Regions from separate parts of the Vreelandella sp. L-15 genome, predicted to be linked through region 1. Evidence: predicted binding sites of a transcription regulator. Region 1 holds the regulator's gene; each other region holds the start of a gene.

Region 1 (5,140 bases):
GAAGATCTTGATCGCTGCCACAAGGCAGGAGCCGGTTATCGACATTCCCGAGGGGAGACGGGGCGCAAGCCCCGCGACACAAGGTCCGTAAGGGCATTGATTAGGAGGAAATCGCATGGCGATTTTCGTACTGGACAAAAAGAAGCAGCCGCTGATGCCGTGCAGTGAAAAACGGGCTCGGTTGCTGCTACAGCGCGGGCGTGCCGTGGTGCATAAGCGCTATCCGTTCACGATCCGGCTGAAAGATCGAGTGGGCGGTAGCACGCAGCCACTAAGCCTGGGCATCGACCCTGGCAGCAAAACGACCGGGCTGGCGCTGATACGCGAACCGGACAGTCAGCAGCGGCATGTGCTGTGCCTGTTTGAACTAATCCATCGCGGTTATCAGATCAAAAAGGCATTACAACAACGCGCCGCCTTTCGGCGTCGCCGCCGCAGTGCCAACCTGCGTTACCGCGCCCCGCGCTTCAATAATCGCACCAAACCCAAGGGCTGGCTGGCACCGTCGCTGCAGCATCGCGTCGATACCGTCACGGCCTGGGTGAACCGGTTGAATCGTTTAGCGCCTGTAACCGCCATCAGCCAAGAGTTGGTGCGCTTTGATACGCAGAAGCTGGATAACCCCGAGATCAACGGCGTGGAGTACCAGCAAGGCACGCTGCTGGGCTACGAAGTACGCGAGTACCTGCTGGAAAAATGGGGCCGTGAATGTGCCTATTGCGGCACCGCCGATACGCCGCTGGAGATCGAGCATGTGATACCGCGCTCGCGGGGCGGCTCGAACCGCGTCAGTAATTTGACCCTAAGCTGCCACCCCTGCAACCAGAGCAAGGATGCGCTGTCACTGGTGGATTTTTTCGCCACTGACAAAGGCCTGAAAAAGCGCCTGAAAGCCAACGGCCACACCGCTAACGCTCGGCTTGAGCGTGTGCAGCGCCAGCTCAAGCAACCGCTGCGCGATGCCAGCGCGATCAATGCCACGCGCTGGGCGCTGTTTAATGCGCTCAAAGCGACTAGCTTGCCGGTGGCTGTCGGCACCGGCGGTCGCACCAAGTACAACCGCCAGCGACTGGGCATTCCTAAAACCCATGCTCTAGACGCGGCCTGTGTCGGTGCGTTCGACGCACTACATGCTTGGCAGGTGCCCACATTAACCATCAAGGCGATGGGGCGTGGTAGCTATCAGCGCACCCGCTTAACGAAACACGGGTTTCCGCGTGGCTATCTGATGCGGCAGAAGCAGGTGCACGGCTTTCAAACCGGCGACATGGTGCGTGCGATGGTACCGACTGGCAAGAAAGCAGGTACCCATACGGGGCGTGTCGCGGTACGCAAAACCGGCAGTTTTAACATCCAGACCGAACAGGGGGCCGTGCAAGGCATCTCGCACAAATACTGCACCCTCATCCAACGCGGTGATGGCTACGGCTATCACTTTACACCCTTCACCCACCTAACAGGAGGAGCGGGACAGGCGGTGGCGTAACCCAGTCGCCCTGCGGGCGACGCGCTATCCCTCCCGGCGCTAAAGCACCGGGTTTCTCGCGCAAAATCTGATGAATGCTCTAATCCGCACTGCACTTCTTGCCCTAGCCGTGCCGCTTGTCACAATTGCACTGCCTGTAGCGGCACAAAACCAAGCGCCTATTCATGTGGAGGCCGACCGGTTAGACCTTGACCAACGAGCAGGGACAGCCGTGTACACCGGTAACGTTGACATTCGCCAAGGCAATATGCAGCTACGCGGAGAGCGTGTCGAAATTCAGCGTAACAATGCTGGCGAGTTGTCTCGCGCCATCGCTACGGGCGAGCGTGCTTACTTGCGTAACCAAATTGAAGACCAAGAAACCCCTATAGAAGGCTGGGCGCGTCGGATTATTTATCACGTTTCCGAACGCCGGGTTGAGCTGATTGACCAAGCTGAGCTGACCCAGCAAGGAGATCACTTCCAAGGTGGACGTTTAGAGTACTTTATCGATCAAGAAGTAGTACAAGCACGCTCTGACGTTAGCGGCAGTGAAAATCAGCGTATTCGTATGACCCTTCAGCCCGAACAATAGGAAGTGGCCACGTGGCAGCATCAACATCCCCAGTCCCCACACCAGTAAAAACGCTCTACGCCCATCATTTAGCGAAGAGCTATAAGCGCCGCCGTGTGGTTAAAGATATTAATCTGGAAATCACTCAAGGTAGCGTGGTTGGGCTACTTGGCCCTAATGGTGCAGGTAAAACCACCTCGTTTTATATGATTGTGGGGTTGGTCAAATTGGATGCGGGCAAAGTAGGCATTGACGACCTTGACCTCACTCATGCTCCTATGCATGAACGCGCCATGGCAGGGATTGGTTATCTACCCCAGGAAGCTTCCATCTTCCGCAAGCTCTCCGTGGCTGACAACATTATGGCCATTTTAGAGACACGCAAAGAGCTTGATCGAAGCGCCCGGGAAGCACAACTTGAGTTACTACTTGAAGATTTTCACATCACTCATATACGCGACAACTTAGGCATGAGTCTTTCTGGGGGCGAACGCCGCCGTGTTGAAATCGCCCGCTCATTGGCCACCGAACCGGCCTTTATCCTGCTGGATGAACCTTTTGCCGGGGTTGACCCGATTTCCGTTGGGGAAATTAAAGCTATCATTCGAGCGTTAAAGAAACGCCACATTGGCGTATTGATCACCGACCATAACGTTCGTGAAACGCTGGATATTTGTGATATTGCCTACATTGTTGGCGACGGTCACATCATTGCCAGTGGAAACGCCCAGGAAATCCTCAACAACCAGAAGGTTCGAGATGTCTATTTAGGCGCTGATTTCCGCCTTTAAACAGTGACCTGCAGAAGCATTTCTTTTAGTGGCATGCTTATTGCACTTGCACCAAGCCATAACTCGCTCTAGGGTGGAGCTTTCTGATTAACGAGTGGTTCTCAGATGGTCATGAAAGCTTCTCTCCAATTGCGTATCGGCACACAGCTGACCATGACACCTCAGCTGCAGCAGGCTATCGCCCTGCTTCAGCTATCGACGCTGGACCTTCGTCAAGAAATTCAGCAAGCGCTAGATGCCAATCCCATGCTTGAGCAAGAAGATGAGTTTGGCGAGCAGGCTGTCAGTGAGCCTCAAGAGGCTGAGTGGTCCGAGAGCATCCCCAACGAACTCTCCGTCGACAGTGACTGGTCAGATACCTATCAAGACATAGGCAGCCTGGGTGGCAGCAGTGAAGGCCCCGACTTCGAGCGCCAAGCCGCTGGACAAAGCCTACATGGCCACCTGCTATGGCAACTGGCCATGACAGACTTTAGCCCGCGAGAATACGCCATCGCGGAAAGCCTGATTGATGCGCTGGATGCCAACGGCTATCTCACCCAGCCGCTTAATGACATTCGGGAAGGATTAAAAGCCCAAGGCCATGACAGCTTAAGCCAGCGGGAAGTGGAAAATACCCTGCTGCGCTTGCAGCAATTTGAGCCCACCGGCGTCTTTGCCCGAGACCTGCGTGAATGCCTGATGCTGCAACTCGCCTCACTACCTGAGGACACCCCTCTGCTAATGCCCGCCAAACGGCTGGTTCGCCAGTTTTTGGAAGCATTAGGCAAAGACGATATGCGGCTTCTCAAGCGCCGTTTAAGCCTTGATGACGAGCAGCTTGACGATGTCATCCGTTTAATTCGCAGCCTTGACCCACGCCCTGGGAGCACCTATGGCGTTACCGACGACAGCTACATCACCCCCGACCTAGTCGTTCGGCACGACAATGAAGGTTGGCATTTAGAGCTCAATCCAGAAGCACTACCACGCTTGCGTATACAGCCCGACTACGCCAGCTTGATCAAACGCGCAGACAAAAGCCAAGACAACCAGTTCCTCAAAGAGCACCTCCAAGAAGCCCGCTGGCTGATCAAAAGCTTATCGAGTCGCAATGACACGCTGCTACGAGTTGGGCGTGAAATTATTGCACGCCAAATTGGCTTTCTGGAGCATGGCGAAGAAGCAATGAAACCGCTGATTTTAGCGGATATTGCTGAAGCGGTAGAGATGCACGAATCCACCATATCTCGTGTGACCACGCAGAAATTTATTCACACGCCACGGGGCGTTTTCGAGCTTAAGTACTTCTTCTCAAGCCAGGTAAGCGGCCAAGACGGCGGCGACAGCCACTCCAGCACAGCCATTCGCGCCCGCATCAAAAAGCTGATTCAGGATGAGCCCTCAGGAAAACCGCTCTCCGATAGCCGCTTGGTGACTCTGCTTGAAGAGGGGGGCATTAGCGTTGCACGGCGTACTGTCGCAAAATATCGGGAGTCAATGGGCATTCCCTCGTCAAGTGAGCGCCGCCGTTTACGCTAGTTAAGCGGTACGTATGAACAAACTCAACGCAAGGGCTTTGCAATAGCGTAAAAAGGGTTACAATCGAAGTACAGTCCGATGGATAAGGAGCACGTCAATGCAAGTAAACATCACTGGTCATCACGTTGAACTGACTGACGCCTTGCGCGACTACGTTAACGAAAAGCTAGAGCGCGTTGAACGCCACTACGACAACATTACCACGGTGCAAGTGACCTTATCTGTTGAGAAGGAGCGCCAGCAAGCAGCCTGCACACTGCACGCTGCCGGTGCAGACCTTCACGCCGAAGCGCTTGATAACGACATGTATGCCGCTATTGATGCGCTAGCAGACAAAATCGATCGTCAACTCGTTAAACATAAGGAAAAAGCACAAGCTCGCGCCCAGGGCGCTGGTGTGCGTTAACTCAATGACGTTGGAAACCATCCTCCCCCCGGAGCGCGTGCTTTATGACGTTCCCGGGGGCAGCAAAAAACGGGTGCTGGAGTTTTTCAGCACCTTTATCGCCCAAAATACACCCAGCCTAGATAGCCAAGAGGTGTTTAGCCGACTCATTGGCCGCGAGCGACTAGGCAGTACGGGGATAGGCAACGGGGTTGCCATCCCCCACGCTCGCAGTCCTCACTGTAGCGCACCCATTGCTGGCTTTTTAAAGCTTGCTGAGCCAGTAGACTTCGACGCCATTGATGGCGACCCGGTGGATCTTGTGTTTGTGCTGCTGGTACCAGAAGAGGCAGATGACACCCACCTAGCACTGCTTGGCCAAGTGGCTACTATTATGAACGACG
Region 2 (5,140 bases), on a different contig from region 1:
GCGCTGGGGGAGAGCTCATCACCTTCACTGTGACGGTGCAGGGCAGCGGAGGGGTCGTCAGCGCCGAGAATGGTAGCGGCTAACGCAGGGCTATTGGGGGCGAGAATGCCGACCATAATATGGCGTAGCTGAACCTCGCCAGCCTCTACCCAAGGGCGGGTTTGTTGCCACAGCTGACGGCAGTAAGGGCAGTTGGCGTCGGTGAAGGTGTAGATGACGCGTGGGGCATCCGGGTCGCCATCCTGAATCCAGCGGCTCTCTTCAAGCAGCTTCCAGGTTTCGGCCTCTAAGGGTGCCCGTACGTGCTCGTCAAGCTGTGCTTCCGTCAGGTTGCTACCTTCGCTATCGACTAGCGTGCCGATAATGGCGTGCTCTCCATCTGGCGTTAAATAAATCGCCATATCCTGGCCCTGAGCGCTGGCCCCAAAGCCGCGCATTCCCCCGGGCGCCTCAAATTGCCCGTGAATGGTTAAGCCCTGGTTGGCCAGCGCCTGCACAGGCGCTGGTAGCTCGTCGGCATGGCTGGCTGCCGCTGCGCTACCCAGCGCGGCAAGTAAAGCGAAACGGCCAACATGGGGTAAGAAAACACGTTGCATAGCACTATCCTTATGAAAACGGCTTGGTGTGGGTGCCGCGAGGCAAAATATATTAGCGAATACGCGAAAGGCCATCTTGCAAAGTGGCGCGGGAAAGCTCGCCAAAATGGGTGCTCACGAGCTGTCCATCCGCGTTGTAGTAAAGCGTTGTGGGCATGGCATGGGCTCCGGTGGTTTGACCCAGGGCATTGCTCGGGTCTTGCCATACATTCTTCAAATCAAAGCCGTGTTCGCTCATAAACGCATGAATGTGTTGAAGGCTTTCACCTTGGTTAACGAACACAAAGGTAATGTCCTGCGCTTGTTGCTGGGCCTCTTCAAACACCGGCATTTCACGAATACATGGCGGGCACCAACTTGCCCATAGGTTAACTACCATGGGCTTTTGCTCCTGCTGAGCAAGTTTGGGCAGGGTAATAGGCTCGCCGTTGAGCGTAGCAAGCGGAGTAGTGGGCAGTGGGCGTGCCTGCTGTTCGATCAGTAGCGTACTGCCAGCTGTCAAGCCCCAGGCTAAACCACCTACCAAAAGCGCCCCGGCAAGCGGCACTCGTTGGCGCGGTGAGCGCCATATTGCCCATCCGGCGTAGCTAAGGCCCGCCACTATGCCACCGAGTATATCGAAGCCGCCATCGCGAATATCTAGGCGCGATAGCAAGCTGTCATAGTCGCTCCAGTAACGCACAACAAAGACGAGGCGTGCGGCCACCAGCGCCACAAATAGCAGGGTAAATAACGTATCGCTGACCGCCACGCGATGCCGCTGGCCAATAAGCGCACCCGCTAGCAGGGCCAGTAAAAAGGCAAATCCAATCATCAATTGATGCAGACTAAACCCCATGGGGCCAATCGCAACGCTTTGCTGCAACATAGTCACTCACGCTTTCACCAGTGGTTTAGCGTGAGTGTGTCAGAATAAGATTATTTAACGATTATCTCTCGTTGCCCTGAGTCGTTATGTCGCAAGCCTTATGCTTCAGCAGCCAGCCAGCGTACGGCATAGGGCGGCAGTGTTTCTTCGTGGTGAGCTGTCAGCGGGTCTAGCGGCTGCCAATGGTGCTGGGTAAGCGCTTGGTTCAGGGCATCGCCTGCGTGAGCGAGGTCAAACTTACTATCGGTGACGTTATACAGCGCGAGTAGGCGTCGCCCGTTACGGAGTGGCCCGCGCTCAATGGCTAGCAGCTCGGGTGGCGTGTCTATCACGCGCTGTGGCGCGTTGGGGTGAAAGCAGGGCTCTTGGCGACGCTGCTCTAGTAGCCGATGAAGGGCATGGAAAACGTCATGGGTGGGGGTGGAAGGGCTCTCCAGCAGCAGTGCCAGCTCATCAAGCTGCCAGCGGCGACGGTTAATCGAGCGTAAGCGGCCGCTGCGCTCCACGCCTTCGACATCATTTAGCGTGCCGGTGAGCGTATGGATATAGAGTGCGGGTATTCCTTGTAGGCTGAGCATGATCGCTTGGCTGCATAGAAAGCGCGCAATTTGCCACGGGTCTGGCCCGCGGCGGGTGCCGCACATGGCCTCAAACCAGGTAATGTTGATTTCGTAGGGTGTGTCGCTGCCATCAGGGTTGCTGCGCATGCTGACAAAGCCACCAAAACGATGCATCAGTTCCAGTAGCGCGTCGCGTTCATGGTCAGGCAACAGGCCTTCTAACGGCCGTACGCCAATACCGTCGTGGCTCGCGGTGAAGTTTAAGTAGGTGCACTGTTCAGGCAGCACCGGCAAGCTGTTTAACCACGTTTGCAGCGTCGTCGCTTCACCGCGGGTTAGGGTGTGCAGCAGCAGGGGCGGCAGGGCGAACTGGTACACCATGTGGGCTTCATTGGGCGCGCCTTCCGCTAATCGCTCCAAGCCAAAGTAGCTGATGTTTTCGGCATGGGGCACGTTAGTTTCGGTGATCAGCAGCGTGCCGGGGGCTATTTCATCCACGATGGCGCGAAGTAAGCGCACAACTGTATGGGTTTCCGGCAGGTGAATGCAGGAGGTGCCCAATCGCTTCCACAAAAACGCCACCGCGTCCAAGCGAATAATGCGCACCCCTTGCTGTAGGTAGAACAGCAGAATACCCACGAACTCTAGCAACACATCCGGGTTTTCGAAGTTGAGGTCTATTTGGTCTTCCGAGAAAGTCGCCCACACGTGGCGCGTACCCCGGCGCGTAGAGATCGGCACTAGAAGTGGGCTACTGCGCGGGCGGGTGACTTGGGAGACATCGGTATCCGGATCCACTTCGATAAAGTAGTCGCGACCGGGCAGGCTGCCGGCCAGGTAATCCACAAACCAGAGCGACTCTCTGGAGACATGGTTCAGCACTAAATCAGCCATCAAGTCATAGTGGCTGGCTAGCGTTTGGATATGCGCCCACTCGCCCAGCTCGCTATTGACCTCGCGGTAGTGAATCACCGAAAAGCCGTCGTCGCTGCTCCAGGGGAAAAAGGGCAGTACGTGAACCCCGCTAATGGCATCCCCCAGATAGCGCTGTAGAAAAGTATCCAGCACCGCTAAAGGCGGCGTACCTTCATCCAAGATGGAATCACCGTAACAAATGACCCACTGATCTTTTTCGCTCCATGTTGGTGCATCGTGGCCCGCCGTGTTAGCGGGTGGGGAAGCCGTCGAGGCGGTACGAAAATTCGCAAGATGCTGGTCAATACGCCGCTGTACTTCCCCCGCACGGGGGCCATACAGGTGGGTAAGGTAGTGGTGAACGGTCTGCTCGAAAGGGGTCATAAAGGGCGTCCTATAAATCAACCTTCGACAAACGCTGCAGCTTGTGTGCCAAATCGTTACAATACCGTGTTGATACGCGTTGTATAACACAGCTACGCCGTAAGGGCAGCGATAAGGCTGCCGCTGACAATAGGCGATAAAACAGTTTATAAAATGGCGAATAACGGGCAGGGCATGAAGCCTTGTAGCGCTTTTTATTCGTATAGGCTGACACGTTGCACGTACAGCTACTAGTGCGTACTGATAATAGGTTGACTGCCATGCATTGCCCTTTTTGTGGTGCAAATGATACCCGAGTGACAGATTCCAGGCTGGTGGCGGAAGGCGACCAGGTGCGCCGCCGCCGTCAGTGTGCCAACTGCCAAGAGCGTTTTACGACTTATGAAACCGCTGAGCTGATTATGCCGCGGGTCGTAAAATCCGACGGCTCTCGCGAGAGCTTTAATGAGGCGAAACTACGCGACGGTATGCTGCGCGCGCTGGAAAAGCGCCCGGTAAGCGCTGAAGCGATTGAAGTGTCGGTAGAGCGTATTCGCCAGACGCTGCGCGCCCGTGGCGACCGTGAAGTCAACGCGCGTGAGATTGGTGAAGCGGTGATGAAAGCGCTGCGTAGCTTGGATCAAGTGGCCTATATTCGTTTCGCCTCGGTATATCGTAAATTTCAGGATTTAGACGAGTTCCGGGCGGAAATCGACCGCCTCTCCCAAGAGCCCACGGATGAGCCAGAGGGCAGTGGGACACAGCACGGAGCATCGTAATGGGTGAATTCTCCACCGCCGACTATCGCTACATGGCTCGCGCTATCCAGCTAGCCAAACGCGGGCTTTATACCACCGACCCCAACCCCAGGGTGGGGTGTGTGATGGTGCACTTTGATGGCAGCGCGGAAGGCAGCATTGTGGGCGAGGGATACCATGTGCGTGCGGGAGAACCCCATGCAGAAATTCACGCCCTAAAGGCGGCAGGCAGCGCCGCCCAGGGTGCCACTGCTTATGTCACGCTAGAGCCTTGCTCACATACCGGGCGAACAGGGCCCTGCGCGCTGGCGCTGGCGCAAGCGGGTGTTGCGCGCGTGGTGGTGGCGATGGGGGACCCTAATCCCCAGGTCGGCGGTGGCGGTATTGAGTATTTGAAAGCAGCAGGCATTCAGGTGCAGGTAGGCCTGTTGGAAGCAGATGCCCGGGCGCTGAATCCGGGCTTTATTTCCCGTATGGAGCGTCAGCGCCCCTTTGTGCGGCTGAAAATGGCGATGAGCTTGGATGGCCGTACCGCCATGGGGTCGGGGGAGTCCCAGTGGATTACCGGCCCGCAAGCGCGCACCCAAGTGCAGCGGCTGCGCGCCCGCTCAAGCGCTATTCTGAGCGGCGTGGAATCTATCATTATGGATGATTCACGCTTAACGCTGCGTGCCGACCAACTGGCACTGGATAACGCCGCCGAGATCGTGCAGCGCCAGCCGCTAAGAGTGATCTTGGATTCGCGCCTTCGTTTACCGCTTGCCGCGGCCTGCCTACGAGAGCCAGGGCGCACGCTGATTATCACCACCGATCAGCATAGCGAAGAGAAACGGCGTAAACTGGCGGCGGCGGGTGCTGAGATTCAGGTGCTGCCTGCCGAAGGCGGTCGTATTGCGCTGGCTGACATGCTGCGTTGGCTGGCGGATAATGAGCAGGTTAACGAGCTGTTGGTAGAGACCGGCGCAACGCTAGCAGGAGCGTTACTGGAGGCGAATTTAGTCGACGAGCTGCAGCTATTTGTCGCTCCTACGCTATTAGGCGGTGAAGCAAGGCCACTATTTGCACTGCCGGGAATTACCC
Region 3 (5,140 bases), on a different contig from region 1:
GTGGCCGACCATGCCGTTGCCTACAATGATCAACTTTTGCGTGTTGGAAGACGTGGTTGGAGTAGACATTGTGTGATTCACCATAGCTAAGCCGCCTCACGGGTGAGAGATAAAGGGGATGACAGGGTGTCGAGAGGGTTGTCGAGCGCTGTTTGGACATCGGTTGCGCCAAACAGCAGCAGGTGGCGGCACGCTGTTAAGTCGGTCGCGGCCAGCGCCTGCTCGAAATACCAGGGGCCGTGGCGGGTATCGCCATACAGCACCGCGCCGATAAGGCGGCCTTGATGGAGCAGCAGGCGGCAGTAGTCGCCGGTTTCCGGGTCTTGGTAACGAAGCTCTTCGTGCTTAGCGGCGGCCTCGGTGGGGCCAAAGGCAAACAGGCTGACACCGCTGACCTTGAGTTTGGTGGCCGTGGGGGCTTCTTGATACGCCGCTGGCGTTTCACCACACAGCACGGCAGCCAGCACCTCCACCTGCCGCCAAATGGGTTCCACCAGCCCGTAAGTGTGCTGCTCGAACTGGCAGCATTCGCCCAGCGCATAAATGTGGTCGTCTGAGGTGGTGAGGTGCCCATCCACCACAATGGCGCGGTCGAACATAAGCCCGCTTTGCTGGCCTAGCTCCGCATTGGGGGTAATACCCGCCGCGACAATCACGCTGTCGGCAGCTAGCTTCCGGCCATCGCTTAGTGTGACCGACTGCACCTGCCCGTGGCCGTTACCCTCCAAGGCAGCAAGCGATGCGCCGGTTTCAATGATGATGCCACGCTCGCGCAGCGTGGCTTCCAGCAATTGGGCGGCGGTGGTGTCTAGCTGGCGGTTCATCAACCGCTCGCTGCGCTGTAAAACGCTGACGGTGAGCGCGCTACCGCCGCGTTTGCGCAGCCCTTCAGCGGCTTCCAATCCAAGTAAGCCGCCGCCAATCACCACGGCGTTGCCGCCTTGCTGAGCAATAGCTTCTAAGGCGTCGGCATCGCGCAGGTCACGAAACGTATGAACACCGTCAAGCGTGATGCCAGGCACCGCTGGCAGCGTGGGGCGCGAGCCAGTGGCCATCACTAATCGGTCATAGCTTAAGATGTCGCCGCGATGCGTGATGAGCAGGCGGCGTTCGCGGTCAATGGAGGTCACGCGGTCGCCAAGCGTCAGTGTGATGTTGTTATCGGCGTACCAGGAGGCGTCTTGCAGAGTGAGCGCCTCAGGCGCCAGTTCGCCCGCCAGTAAAGGAGAGAGCAAAATGCGGTTATAGGCAGGTACCGGCTCCTCACCCACCACTGTGATACGGCGGGGGCGCTGCGAATGTTTAACCAGCGCTTCAAGTAGTCGGTGGCAAGCCATGCCGTTACCGATAATGACGAGGTGTTCGTTCGGTGAGCACCGGGAAGCGGTTTCCATAGGTAGCTCCTGTGGTTGAAGCATAATGTTCAGCAAATAAAAAACGCCCCTGACACAGCCCTTTCAAGAAGGGAGTGTCAGGGGCGTCGTTGCCCGTTGGCGTCTTTGATAACGCACAGCAACCGCCGTTGGCTGCCGAACTGTCTTACCTTACGGTGAGCAAAAAGCCCGCCAGCTTTTGCTGCAGTTGAATTAAACGCAGTCTAATCAGGGTATTAAGCGTTTTTGAGGAGGCGGCAGGCCGCTTATGGTTAGCTAGGTTTGCCCTACTTTGGTGCTTAAGCGGCGGTTAATGCACTCTCTTCAACCGCTTATTCGACAAAGGGCATTCCTTTGGCGAGTGGTAGAAATGCAGAGTGCGTTTTTAAGTAATTGTTTACTAAATGCTTTAATGGTTTTAGCGCAGCATGGGCGCAGGGTTTGCAGTTATTCTGGTAACAAGCAACAACGGCTCAGTGCAGGGTCTTTGCCCATAACGATCACAACGACTAATTGCGTCGAATAATACCAACTGCAGCAAATCACTGATGAGTACGGCACCCGGTAAGCGGTGCCCCTGAGACAACGGCGTCCAGGCAGGCTTCTTTCGAGGCTGGCTTGGGCGCTTTTTGCTTTTTAACGCCGGAGGAAACTGCCATGCCACAGGCCAATCGGCTCGCCCGAACCACCTGCCCCTACTGCGGCGTCGGCTGCGGCGTTACCGCCACGCTGGAGAACGGGCAGCTCATCGCCGTCGAAGGAGACCGCGAGCACCCAGCCAACTATGGCCGCCTGTGCGTGAAAGGCACCGCGCTGCACGAAACGCTAGGAGAGCAGGGGCGCTTGCTGAAGCCGCGCGTGGACGGCCAGGAGGTCTCTTGGGAGCAGGCGCTCACCACCACCGCCGAACGCTTGCAGGCGCAGCGCAGCGCCCATGGCCCGCAGTCGGTGGCGGCGTATCTGTCTGGGCAACTCTTAACCGAAGATTATTACGTTGCCAACAAGCTGTTTAAAGGCTTCTTGGGGACCCCTCACCTGGATACCAACTCGCGGCTCTGCATGGCATCTGCCGTGGCGGGCTACAAGCGCGCCTTTGGAGCCGATGCGGTGCCCTGTAGCTATGAAGACCTCGAAGAGGCGGAGCTGGTAGTGCTGGTAGGGTCTAACCTTGCCTGGAATCATCCGGTGCTCTATCAGCGCTTGAAGGTAGCCAAAGAGCGCAACCCGCTGATGCGGGTCGTGGTGATTGACCCCCGAGTGACTGACACCTGTGAGATCGCTGATCTCTACCTAGGCATTCGTCCAGGCAGCGATGCTTACCTGTTTAACGGGCTGTTGGCGTGGATGGACGCCCACAATCGTTTGGATAGCGTGTACCTAGAACGCCACACCGAAGGGCTGGAAGATGCGCTGAATGCCGCTCAGCAGAATTCAGGCAGCGTAGAAGCCGTCGCCCGCGAGTGTGATGTAGACCCCGAACGTTTAGAAACCTTCTACTACTGGTTTGCCAGCCAGCTACACGTGGTCACGCTCTACTCCCAGGGGGTGAACCAATCCTCTAGCGGAACCGATAAGTGCAACGCGATTATCAACTGCCACTTGGCCGGCGGGAAAATTGGCCTGCCAGGGGCAGGGCCGTTTTCGATTACCGGCCAGCCCAACGCCATGGGCGGTCGAGAAGTGGGCGGGCTGGCCAATCAGCTAGCGGCGCATATGGATTACCACACGCCTGGCGCTCGCGAGTTAGTCAGCCGCTTTTGGGCTACTGAGCATTTAGCCCCGGCACTGCCTGACGCCCCGGGTTACAAAGCGGTAGAGCTCTTTGATGCCATCGAGCGTGGTGAGATTACCGCCCTGTGGGTGATGGCGACCAACCCAGCCGTGAGCATGCCAGATGGCGAGAAGGTGCGCCGCGCGCTGGCAAAATGCCCGCTGGTAATTGTCTCGGAGTGCGTCGCCAATACTGACCTGCTGCCCTTTGCGGATATCGTGCTGCCCGCGTCGGGTTGGTCGGAGAAGGATGGCACGGTGACCAACTCAGAGCGGCGAATTTCCCGCCAGCAGGGGATGCTGCCTCCTCCCGGAGAAGCGAAGCACGACTGGTGGATACTCTGCGAAGTGGCTAAGCGCTTAGGTTTTAGTGAGGCGTTCAGCTATACCCACCCGTGGGAGATTTTCGATGAGCACGCACGCCTCTCTGGCTATGAGAATAGCGGCGAGACCCAGCGGCTGTTCGATATCTCAGGGCTGGTAGGCCTGGGCCAAGCGGCTTATGATGCGCTCGCACCGATCCAGTGGCCCGTGACTCAGCAGGCTCCTCGCGGCACGGCAAGGCTGTTCGAAGATGGCCGGTTTGCTACGGCGAATGGCCGAGCTAAACTGCTGCCGATTACTCCGCGCCCACCGGCGCAGCCGCTGAGCGACGACTACCCGCTGCGCTTGAATACCGGTCGCGTGCGGGATCAGTGGCACACCATGACGCGTACCGCCCGTTCGCCGCGTTTGATGAACCACCGCGCCGAACCGTTCATCGAGCTGCACCCAGACGATGCTGCTCAGGCAGGCTTAACGGATCAAAGCTTGGCGACGTTGACCGCTGCCGCCGGGGAGTACCGTGGGCGGGTGCGGGTTTCCAACGCCCAGCGCCGAGGCGAAGTCTTCGTGCCGATGCACTGGACCGACTGCTTTACCAAGCAGGGTCGCAGCGGTGCACTGATTAAAGGCTATACCGATCCGCTCTCCGGGCAGCCGGAAGCCAAGCAGGGGGCGGTGGCGGTGAGTAAACTCTCCATTGCTTGGCAGGCGACGCTGCTGCTAGCCAATGAGTTGGATACGCAACCATCGCCCTGGTGTCGCAGCGACTACTGGGCGCGCATTCCGATGGCAAGCTGCACCCGTTGGCAGCTAGCGGATAGCCAGCCAGTTAAGGATTGGCTGGCACAGGTGGAAGCGTGGTGCGGCATGCCTGTCTCTTTGTGGTGTGACGACCAGGCAACGGGTAGGCTGCGCGCAGCGGGAGTAGTGAACGGGCGGCTGCGCTGGTGGTTGATGGTGGGGCCACCCGACGAACTGCCCGGGCTTGCCTGGCTTGAAGCGCGCTTCAATGACGCTACCCTGGAGACACAGCACCGTAGACGCCTGCTGGCCGGGTGCGATGATGGTACTGTCGATACGGGGCCGGTGGTGTGTAGCTGCCACCAGGTTGGCCAAGCCAGCATTGTGAAAGCGATTCATGCGGGCGATACCAGCATTGAAGCGTTAGGCGCACGACTGGCCTGCGGCACCCAGTGCGGCAGCTGCCTACCCGAACTAAAAGCGATACTTGAAGAGGAGCGGCCCCATGCGCGCGCTAAGCAAACAGCTAACACAGAAGTGGCCTGAAGCGCTGTGGCGCTTGGGTCAGCGGGCGTGGGCGCCATTTAGTCGCGATACCGCCACGCGCTTGCGCTTGCCGTTAAGCGGTGAGTGCCAGCCAGGCACCGTCTATTTGGTCGGCGCGGGCAGCGGCGATGTCGAGCTGCTGACGCTGAAAGCCGCGCGTTTGCTAATGCAGGCAGACGCAGTAGTGTATGACCGCCTTGTCGGGGACGAGGTGTTAGGGCTCATTTCTCCGGACACCGAGCGCTACTATGTTGGCAAAGCCAGCGGCCATCACAGCATGCCTCAGGCAGAAATTGGTGCGCTGATCGTCTCCCTGGCCCAGTCAGGCAAATCGGTAGTGCGCTTGAAGGGCGGCGACCCTGGCGTGTTTGGGCGCATGGGCGAAG

The links. The regulator sigma-54, encoded in region 1, starts transcription at its own class of promoters, with help from an activator protein. The targets are predictions, from matches to a motif close to TGGCACNNNNNTTGCTNT.
Region 2: a site for sigma-54 is predicted at 3,357-3,374, ahead of AC13CY_RS01600 (sugar phosphorylase). Genes of this name have one in related genera too.
Region 3: a site for sigma-54 is predicted at 1,804-1,821, ahead of AC13CY_RS16860 (nitrate reductase). Genes of this name have one in related genera too.

What each region holds. Positions count from the first base shown of each region.
Region 1 is NZ_JBSXNN010000092.1:82,829-87,968, forward strand. It holds gene iscB (RNA-guided endonuclease IscB) at 116-1,486, shown strand; gene lptA (lipopolysaccharide transport periplasmic protein LptA) at 1,557-2,060, shown strand; gene lptB (LPS export ABC transporter ATP-binding protein) at 2,072-2,830, shown strand; gene AC13CY_RS13955 (RNA polymerase factor sigma-54) at 2,936-4,351, shown strand; gene hpf (ribosome hibernation-promoting factor, HPF/YfiA family) at 4,449-4,757, shown strand; gene ptsN (PTS IIA-like nitrogen regulatory protein PtsN) at 4,762-5,140, shown strand, end outside.
Region 2 is NZ_JBSXNN010000021.1:227-5,366, forward strand. It holds gene dsbG (thiol:disulfide interchange protein DsbG) at 1-596, opposite strand, end outside; gene AC13CY_RS01595 (prolipoprotein diacylglyceryl transferase family protein) at 649-1,464, opposite strand; gene AC13CY_RS01600 (sugar phosphorylase) at 1,563-3,323, opposite strand; gene nrdR (transcriptional regulator NrdR) at 3,584-4,081, shown strand; gene ribD (bifunctional diaminohydroxyphosphoribosylaminopyrimidine deaminase/5-amino-6-(5-phosphoribosylamino)uracil reductase RibD) at 4,081-5,140, shown strand, end outside.
Region 3 is NZ_JBSXNN010000103.1:68,671-73,810, forward strand. It holds gene nirB (nitrite reductase large subunit NirB) at 1-69, opposite strand, end outside; gene AC13CY_RS16855 (NAD(P)/FAD-dependent oxidoreductase) at 87-1,394, opposite strand; gene AC13CY_RS16860 (nitrate reductase) at 2,031-4,754, shown strand; gene cobA (uroporphyrinogen-III C-methyltransferase) at 4,714-5,140, shown strand, end outside.